4 regions of the Haliea sp. E17 genome follow, and region 3 is predicted to be linked to each of the others. Evidence: predicted binding sites of a transcription regulator. Region 3 holds the regulator's gene; each other region holds the start of a gene.
The links. Region 3 encodes sigma-54, which starts transcription at its own class of promoters, with help from an activator protein. Its sites were predicted from a motif close to TGGCACANNNNTTGCNNT; they were not measured.
Positions count from the first base shown of each region.

Region 1 (2,197 bases), on a different contig from region 3:
AATGGTTGCCGGGGGACTTGCCCAAGGTGCCTCTCGACGTTGCCGCCACCGGCCCCAAGGTCATTCGCATGGCCGCATGCATAGCTGAGCGTGTGACGTTCAGCGTGGGAGCCATCCCGGAGCGTGTGCAGTGGGCCCTGGAGACCGCGCGGCGGGCGCGCGCCGAGGCGGGTATGCCGGCGGACGGCGTCAGCTATGGCATCCAGGTGATCGTCGTCTGCCACCCGGACCTCGAGGCTGTGCGCGAAGCCGCAACCAGCTTTGTCGCGCCGCTGGCGCGCTTCCAGATCATGCTGGGGGAAGCGGCGGGCCCGCGCAGCGAAAATGACGCGGAGAACCTGGCAAAGATTCGCGCGGGCTATGACATGACCGTCCACGGTGACGTGGAAGCCCATGACCGTCTCGGCGGCGCGCAACTGGATTTTGATTTCGTGCGCCGCTTTGCCATTGTCGGCTCACCCGAGCACTGTGTCGAACGCCTGCTGCAACTCCACCGTCTGGGTATCGAGCGCTTCGTCGTCGTCGGCCCTGGGTTTCACCCGGAACTCGAGCGACAGGGCCCAGGGCTGTTCGTGCGGGAAGTGCTGGCGGCGGTACGCAATAGCGTTTGAGGCCTGACCCGGCGGTGAGCGGTATGCCGTCAACTTCGTTTACACAGTGATTCCCCCGTCACCGTGTCCCGGGCCAGCGTGCCTGTTTCGCTTTCGGATTTCAAAATCTCAGGCAGTCGGATTGTGTGTGTTTCCCGAGCTTTTGCGGGGAACCGCGGCTGGCGTTGCCGGGCACCTAGTGCCAGGGGCATTCTCCAGCCTGCTCGATTTTTGTCCAACCCCGGTGTCACTGGGCTTTACATTTTCAGGGATTTTGCTGAACCGGTTCACACTAAGTACTTGATTTTACACACTTGGCACACCTATTGCTTTTTATGTGATGTCGCCTGGACCTGGTTGCTTTTGTGCAAGGTCCAGAGTGGTAACCGGCTGGTTTCGTTACTCCCGCCATGGAAGGTGGGGCGACACATGGATGTTCCGGCAGTTGATGGTCCTGTACGCCAGAAAAACAAAAATTGAAAAATCGAGGGTGGTCTAGAGTGATTAATAAGAATCTGAAAGCGCTGGTGGCGGCAGTGGCTCTGCTGGTAGGCCAGTCGGCGATTGGTGCGGATTTCAATTTTGGTGGACTGGGTGGCGTTTCGACGTCCGGCTACTCCACCAGCTCCGGTGGCATCGGGGTCACGATTCAGGATGCCAATGGTAGCAACCTTGGGTACTACAACTATGGTGCGGCGCCATCTGCGACCTATGGAATCGGTGTCGGCCCCTGCGGCCTGTTCTGTAACGCGGGGATCAACGGTGGGGAATCCCTTGCCATTACCTTTACCCAGAGTGTGGTACTGAACTCCCTTACATTTGGCGCATGGGATGCTGCTGATTACAGCGCCACCGCAGTTAGCGGCAGTGGTTCAAAGACGTTCAATACCGGCTCCTCGGCGTTGAGTTCAACCACATTCAACGCCTTGAACCTCAATGTCCTGGCCGGTGATACCCTCTATATCAATGGCATAGCTGGCGGTTCGGTATTTACCCTGCGAGGCCTGTCGGTCACTGGCATTACGCCGGTCCCGGTACCCGCCGCGGCGTGGCTGTTCATCTCCGCTATCGGTGGCCTGGTGGGTGCTCGTCGCCTGCGCCGCGCTGCCTGAACAAACCGGCGATAAACAAAGGCCCGCCAGATGGCGGGCTTTTTTGTGCCTGTAAATCAAGGCCTTTACAGGTACCGCCGAATGGCGATACGGCGTCCTGATACTGCGAGCGCAGGCACCTCAATTCACATTGCGCCCACGTCCCTCCCACCAGGGTTTGCGCAGTTCGGTTTTCAACACCTTGCCGGCCCCCGACAGCGGCAGGGGTTCCTCGCGGAAGGTGATCCCCTTGGGCAGCTTGTAGCCGGCTATCTGCTTGCGGCAGTGGGCGATCAGGTCGCCTTCGGCAGCCCCGGTGCCCGGACGTAATATCACGATGGCGTGAACTGCCTCGCCCCATTCCTCGTGGGGTATGCCGATCACGGCGCAGTCCTGTACCGCTGGGTGGGTCATCAGGGCGTTTTCGACTTCCGTGGTGTACACGTTCTCGCCGCCCGACACGATCATGTCCTTGACCCGGTCGACGATAAACAGGTAACCGTGCTCGTCGACAAA
Region 1 covers NZ_JBLWFK010000002.1:326,082-328,278, forward strand. The annotation lists gene ACNKU3_RS04610 (LLM class flavin-dependent oxidoreductase) at 1-611, shown strand, start outside; gene ACNKU3_RS04615 (VPLPA-CTERM sorting domain-containing protein) at 1,091-1,702, shown strand; gene ACNKU3_RS04620 (acyl-CoA synthetase) at 1,823-2,197, opposite strand, start outside.
Region 1: the regulator sigma-54 is predicted to act here: its motif matches at 906-923, upstream of ACNKU3_RS04615 (VPLPA-CTERM sorting domain-containing protein).

Region 2 (2,197 bases), on a different contig from region 3:
AGGTTGTTGGCGCGAATCGTATCGCGGATGTACACGTCGTCGATGGCGAAGCACTTGCAGACCAGTGCGCCCTCTTCGTGGTCGTCGACCCACTCCTCGCCGCGGTAGTTCGCCACCGCTGCCTGCAGGGCTTCGCGGCCCATCACCGAACAGTGCATTTTTTCCGGCGGCAGGCCGTCGAGGTAATCGGCGATATCCTGGTTGCTGATGGTCAGCGCCTCGTCGAGGGTTTTGCCCTTGACCATTTCGGTGAGCGCCGAAGAAGAGGCGATTGCAGACCCGCAACCGAACGTCTGGAAGCCGGCGTCGAGGATGACCTCGCTCTCCGGGTCGACCTTCAGGGTCAGGCGCAGGGCGTCGCCGCAACTGATGGAGCCCACATCACCGGTGGCGTTCGCTTCAGCAACCGCGCCGGCATTCTTGGGGTTGTAAAAGTGTTCCTTGACCGTTTCCGAGTAGTCCCACATGGTTCAAGATCTCCTGGCGCAGTGCCGGACGGGGTGTCGTATGAGCTGCATCCGTCTCAGCAGGTGAATGATTTTCCGCAGCCACAGCTGGCCGTAGCGTTGGGGTTTTCGAACTTGAAACCGGTGCCTTCAAGGCCGTCGATGAAATCGACAGTGACACCGTCGAGCAGGCCGGCACTGTCGCCGTCCACCAGTACTTTCACACCGGTGAAATCGAGCACCGAGTCGGCTTCGCCGACACTCTCTTCAAGGCGCATGCCGTACTGCAGCCCGGAGCAGCCACCGCCCTCCACCTTGATTCGCAGTCCGGCGATGGGTTTGCCCGCGGACTCGATGAAACGTTGCACTGCGCTGACGGCACTGTCGGTCATGTTGAGCATGGTGTTGCCTCCGTGGATGCTTGATTGCTGCCTGTAGGGAGGAAAGTGCAATCCACATGCCACACCGGTGAAACAATTTTTAATGCAGTTGAATCAGTGACTTAGCGTTATCGGGAGGGCTTTGGTCGCTGTCGGGAAGGGCACCTGCGGCGGGATTTGTCGGACTTGCTACACGGGCCCCGCGGGGGCGATGTCGCATTCCGACTCAGGCGAGTTGCAACAGGCGGTAGCGCACGGCGGCATTGAAAATACGGGTTCCCCCGGCCTCTCCCACCACCTGCCCGAGGCGCTCGCGGTCGAGCACCTCCACCCCGGCGATAAAGTCCACACCGTAGTCCGCCCAATCGGCCAGCCAGGGCAGGCTGGGCCCCATGAGCACGCTGCGGGCATTGCGGCTCCAGTGCAGCAGGTCGGCCAGCGTGCCGTTGGCCAGGCTGCTGGCGGTAATAAAGGCCCAGTCGGCCTGGGCGAGGACTTCCGGCGCGGCTTCCGCGGGCAGGTCCCCGGGACCGGGCCGGCGTTCGACGCACTGGTAGTCGAAGTCCGGCAGATGTTGCTCGATCCCCGGGTAGCGACCGATCACCACGACCCGGGCTCCGTCGAGCTGTCCGGCAAAGTGATGGAATACCGACAGGTGCGGGGCGGCCTCAAAACACAGGGGCTCGGCCGCCCGCAGCAGGGGATTGTCCGCGCCGTTCAGCACGGCATTGACGGTGGCAACCGCGGCGGCAACCTCGATGTGACGCTCGCTGCCGAGCCAGGGCAGCAGATTGTCCGCCGGACGTCCGGCGAGGGAGCCGGGCCAGTCGATATTGCGCGCCACCTGCAGCGGGCTGAAACACAGCCCCGTCGAGGCTTCCGTTTCCGCGATTGACCAGTTGAGACCGAAGAGCACCCGCTGCAGGCGGGCGGAACTCGCCGCCCGGTCCTGGAGCAGCGACATAATCGATGTTCTCGCCGCGACCACCCTCAGTCGCCGATGGCGGGCAACAGGCGCGGCTCGGCCTTGACCTGGTCGGGGCTGCCCCAGGCGGTCATCGCCTCGATCACCCACTGCGGTTTTGTCGGGTGGGCGCGCAGCACGTCGAATTCCGCGTAGATCTGCCCGCCACCGTGAATCAGCAGGTAGCCCAGCAGGGCCCCGGATTCGGTGCGCCATTCGGCGAACAGCGAGACACTGCCGTCGAAACAGTCCTTGCGCAGTTCCGGATTGACCAGCGGCTCCGCCAGCCGGCCAACCAGGTCCTCGAAGCCGTAGCGGCGCATCTGGGCCTGCAGCGCATCGCGCAGCTGGGCTATGGTCGGGCGTTCCAGCTCCATCCGCTGCAGCAGTTCATCCGAGTCGCGCAG
Region 2 covers NZ_JBLWFK010000004.1:232,466-234,662, forward strand. The annotation lists gene nifU (Fe-S cluster assembly protein NifU) at 1-467, opposite strand, end outside; gene ACNKU3_RS11525 (HesB/IscA family protein) at 524-847, opposite strand; gene ACNKU3_RS11530 (Rossmann-like domain-containing protein) at 1,053-1,790, opposite strand; gene ACNKU3_RS11535 (hypothetical protein) at 1,817-2,197, opposite strand, start outside.
Region 2: the regulator sigma-54 is predicted to act here: its motif matches at 892-909, upstream of ACNKU3_RS11525 (HesB/IscA family protein).

Region 3 (2,197 bases):
CCCGCCCCGACCTCAACCGCAAACAGCGGCAGGAAAAGCGCGACATGCTGCTCGAGGAATTTCACGTGCAGCACCTGCGCGACAGCCTCGGCCAGTCGCTCTCCGGCGGCGAGCGGCGGCGGGTGGAAATCGCCCGCGCGCTGGCGACAGAACCGGACTTCATCCTGCTCGACGAACCCTTCGCCGGCGTCGACCCGATCTCGGTGAGCGACATCAAGCAAATCATCAACCACCTGCGCGATCGCGGTATCGGCATCCTGATTACCGACCACAACGTGCGCGACACACTTGATATTTGCGAGAAGGCCTATATCGTAGGGGAAGGTCACATCATCGCCTCAGGCACCTCCCAGGAAGTGCTGGACAACGCCAAGGTGCGCAAGGTCTACCTCGGCGAACAATTCCGCCTTTAAGGCATCCGCAACACCACTGCTAAACGTAAAAAAAGTCAACAAGCAAATTTCGAGCCAAGCGGTTGCCAGAGTTTGCACGCTGGCGCTACACTCCAAGTCGTGTTCAACTGCGCCACCCCGTACGGGGACGCACCCAGGGGCTCTTTCCAGCTGTCGATGAAACAATCGCTTCAACTCAAGATCGGCCAGCAACTGACCATGACTCCGCAGTTGCAGCAGGCCATCCGCTTACTGCAACTCTCCACGCTGGACCTGCAGCAGGAAATCCAGCAGGCGCTGGACAGTAACCCCCTGCTGGAAATCGGCGAAGAGGACCTCGGCGGCAACGAGGTGGAGAACGGTAACAACGAGCCCGAAGGCCCGGCCGGCAACAGCGACTGGGAAAGCGCCGAACTCAACGAGGCTAACACCACCGGCTCCGAGAGCATGCCGGATGACCTGCCGGTGGACACCCGCTGGGAAGACCTGCTGCCATCCAGTTCTTCCCCCGCCCCGGCGCCCATGGAAGACGACGGTGACTTCGAGTCCCGCAACAGCTCGCGGGAATCCCTGCACGACCACCTGCTCTGGCAGCTCAACCTCACCCGTTTTTCCGACACCGACCACCTGATCGCCCTGACCCTGCTCGACGCCACCGACGGCAACGGCCGGCTGACCCTGTCGCTGGAGGAAATCCACGAGTCCTTCGACCCGGAACTCGACATCGAGATGGACGAGATCGTGGCGGTGCTGCACCGGCTGCAGCAATTCGAACCCGCCGGCGTCTGTACCCGCAGCCTGCAGGAATGCCTGCTGGTGCAGTTGCAGCAACTGCCCGCCGACACCCCCTATCTCGAGCCGGCGCGGCTGATCCTCAACCGCCACCTGCCGCAGCTGGCCGGCGGCGATTACAACCAGATCCTGCGCCGCACCCGGCTCGCTGAAAGCGAACTCAAGTCGGTACTGGCGCTGTTGCAGACCCTGGACCCGAACCCGGGGCAATCCTTCGCCCCGGAAGATGTCGAATACGTGGTGCCCGACGTTTTTGTCAGCAAGCGCGAAGGCCGCTGGGTGGTGGAGCTCAACCCGGATATCGCGCCCAAACTGCGCATCAATAGCGACTATGCCAGCCTGATCAAGCGCGCGGACAACAGTGCCGACAACACCTACCTGCGCGACAACCTGCAGGAGGCGCGCTGGTTCCTGAAGAGCCTGCAGAGCCGCAACGAAACCCTGATGAAAGTGGCCAGCAAGATTGTCGAGCACCAGCGCAACTTCCTCGAATACGGCGAGGAAGCCATGAAACCGCTGGTGCTGCACGACATTGCCGAGGCGGTGGAGATGCACGAGTCCACCATCTCCCGGGTCACCACCCAGAAGTACATGCACACCCCGCGCGGTATCTTCGAACTCAAGTATTTCTTTTCCAGCCACGTATCCACCAGCGGCGGTGGCGAATGCTCTTCAACGGCGATTCGCGCACTGATCCGCAAGCTGGTCGCGGCAGAAAACCCCCGCAAGCCTCTCAGCGACAACAAGATCGCCCAATTGCTGGACGAACAGGGCATTGAAGTAGCCCGGCGGACCATCGCCAAGTACCGGGACAGCCTTAACATCCCGCCCTCCAACGAGCGCAAGCGGCTGGTATGATCTTTATGCCAATATCGCCCGACCACCTGTGCCAGCCGGTCACCAAGTGGTCTAGACTGATTCCAAGGTCTCGCCGGAATCCGGCGGCGCCCTCCCCGGGGCTCACCCGGGCTCATCAGCAACAAGGAGCCAAGCTATGCAACTGAACGTCAGCG
Region 3 covers NZ_JBLWFK010000011.1:19,049-21,245, reverse strand. The annotation lists gene lptB (LPS export ABC transporter ATP-binding protein) at 1-413, shown strand, start outside; gene ACNKU3_RS20465 (RNA polymerase factor sigma-54) at 570-2,042, shown strand; gene hpf (ribosome hibernation-promoting factor, HPF/YfiA family) at 2,179-2,197, shown strand, end outside.

Region 4 (2,197 bases), on a different contig from region 3:
GAACCACGCCCTTCCAGGGCGACTTCATCCCCACCCTGCTGCAGCAGATCCGCACCGAAACACCCGCGGACCCGCGCAAGGTTACCCGCCAGCACGTCCCGGAAGTGCTGGCCAACCTGACCATGCAGTGCCTGCAGAAAGACCCCGCGCGGCGGCCGGAATCAGCTGGCGAACTGGTGCGCATCCTCCGGGAAAACTGGCTCAACGACTGAAATCGGGTGGAACTTCATATGCCGGAAATTTCACTGCAAGAGATCGCAGAGATCGCGGACAGTTTCGAAGCAGGGACACAGGACGCCAATGCCGCCGGAGCCATTACATGGCGGAGCGCGAGCCTCACCGATGTCGGGCGCGTACGCCACATCAACGAGGATGCCTTCCTGGACTCACAGGAACAGAGGCTGTGGGTAGTAGCCGACGGCATGGGGGGGCACAGCCGCGGCGACTTCGCCAGCAGTGCCGTGGTCAAGCAGCTCCGGACATTTTCCCCGCAGGGTTCGGTACTCGCCAATCTACAGGACCTGGAAACCCGATTGCAGGCGGCAAACGTGCAATGTCGCACCGCCTTCCGCAAACACCGGCCAGGGACAACCGTGGTGGTAATGCTCGCCCATGGTAATCAGTGTTTTTTCCTGTGGGCGGGTGACAGCCGCCTGTACAGGCTGCGCGACGGAGAACTCGTACAGCTCACGGAAGACCACAGCCTGGCGCAGCAGAAACACGCGAGGGGTGAATTGACCGCCGAGGAAAAGGTCACGCATCACACGTCGCACGTCCTGACCCGCGCCGTAGGCATCCGCGAGAGCCTGACGCCGGACCTGGGCTTCGCCAGCGTCCACGACGGCGATCGTTACCTGCTCTGCAGCGACGGCCTCTACAACCCCGTGGGCTGCGACGACATCCAAACCCTGCTGGCCCAGGGCGCCGCCCAGGACAGCTGCAAGGCCCTCGTCGACCTCGCCCTCGAACGCGGCGGCCGCGATAACATTACTGCCATCGTGGTCGACGCAAGCGCGCCTGCCTGACCTCCCAGCGCCCCTCCCGCCCCGCTTGCAGCGAAGCCGCCGGAGGGGGGCAGATGGACGATTCCGGGGAGACCCTGCGACACTGAAAAGCACCAAATTAGTGCGTTTGGCACGCCAAATGCACCGCCATCGCGCAATCTTATGCACCCATAAATGTCAAATCAGCGTGAATTGTCGCCAGAATCCGGCAAAATCCACGTAAGGCGCTCATTTATGGTCGCTTTTCCTCCATTTGGTGCAAAATGCCAAGGTTGGAATGGATTTTGCTTTTTTGAGCCTGCTAGAGGTTTACTACCCGCATTGGGTTCCTTCCATAATCTGCTATCAAAAGAGAATCGCAAGATGAAAAGTAAGTTGGAATATATCTGGCTTGACGGTTACACCCCGACTCAAAGCCTGCGCAGCAAGACCATGGTCCGCAAAGATTTCGACGGCACCCTGGAAAAATGCCCCATGTGGTCCTTCGACGGCAGTTCCACCGAACAGGCCGAGGGCAACGCCTCTGACTGCCTGCTCAAGCCTGCGATGGTCATTCCCGACCCGGACCGCAAGAACGCCTACCTGGTAATGTGCGAAGTGCTCAACGCGGACGGCACTCCCCACGTATCCAACGGTCGCGCCACCATCATGGAAGGCGAGGACGACGAAGATTACTGGTTCGGCTTCGAGCAGGAATACTTCCTGTGGGATTCCAGCACCGACCGTCCGCCGGGCTTCCCCGCCGGCGGCTTCCCCGATCCCCAGGGTCCCTACTACTGCTCGGTAGGCGCCAAGAACGCTTTCTGCCGCGACATCATCGAAGAGCACCTGGACATGTGCCTGGAAGCTGGCCTGAACGTCGAAGGTATCAACGCTGAAGTGGCCGCCGGCCAGTGGGAATTCCAGATCTTCGCCAAGGGCGCCAAGCGTGCCGGCGACGAGATCTGGCTGGCTCGCTACCTGCTCGAGCGCACCGCCGAGAAATACGGCCTGTGGATCGAATGGCATCCCAAGCCCCTGGGCGACACCGACTGGAACGGCTCCGGCATGCACGCCAACTTCTCCAATACCGCGATGCGTGAAGAGGGCAAGGAAGAAGTCTTCACCAGGATCTGTGAGGAATTCGGCAAGAACATCGAGCGCCATATCAGCGTTTACGGTGCCGACAACCACCAGCGTCTGACCGGCCGCCA
Region 4 covers NZ_JBLWFK010000005.1:49,109-51,305, forward strand. The annotation lists gene ACNKU3_RS13640 (serine/threonine protein kinase) at 1-212, shown strand, start outside; gene ACNKU3_RS13645 (PP2C family protein-serine/threonine phosphatase) at 231-1,025, shown strand; gene ACNKU3_RS13650 (glutamine synthetase beta-grasp domain-containing protein) at 1,368-2,197, shown strand, end outside.
Region 4: the regulator sigma-54 is predicted to act here: its motif matches at 1,278-1,295, upstream of ACNKU3_RS13650 (glutamine synthetase beta-grasp domain-containing protein).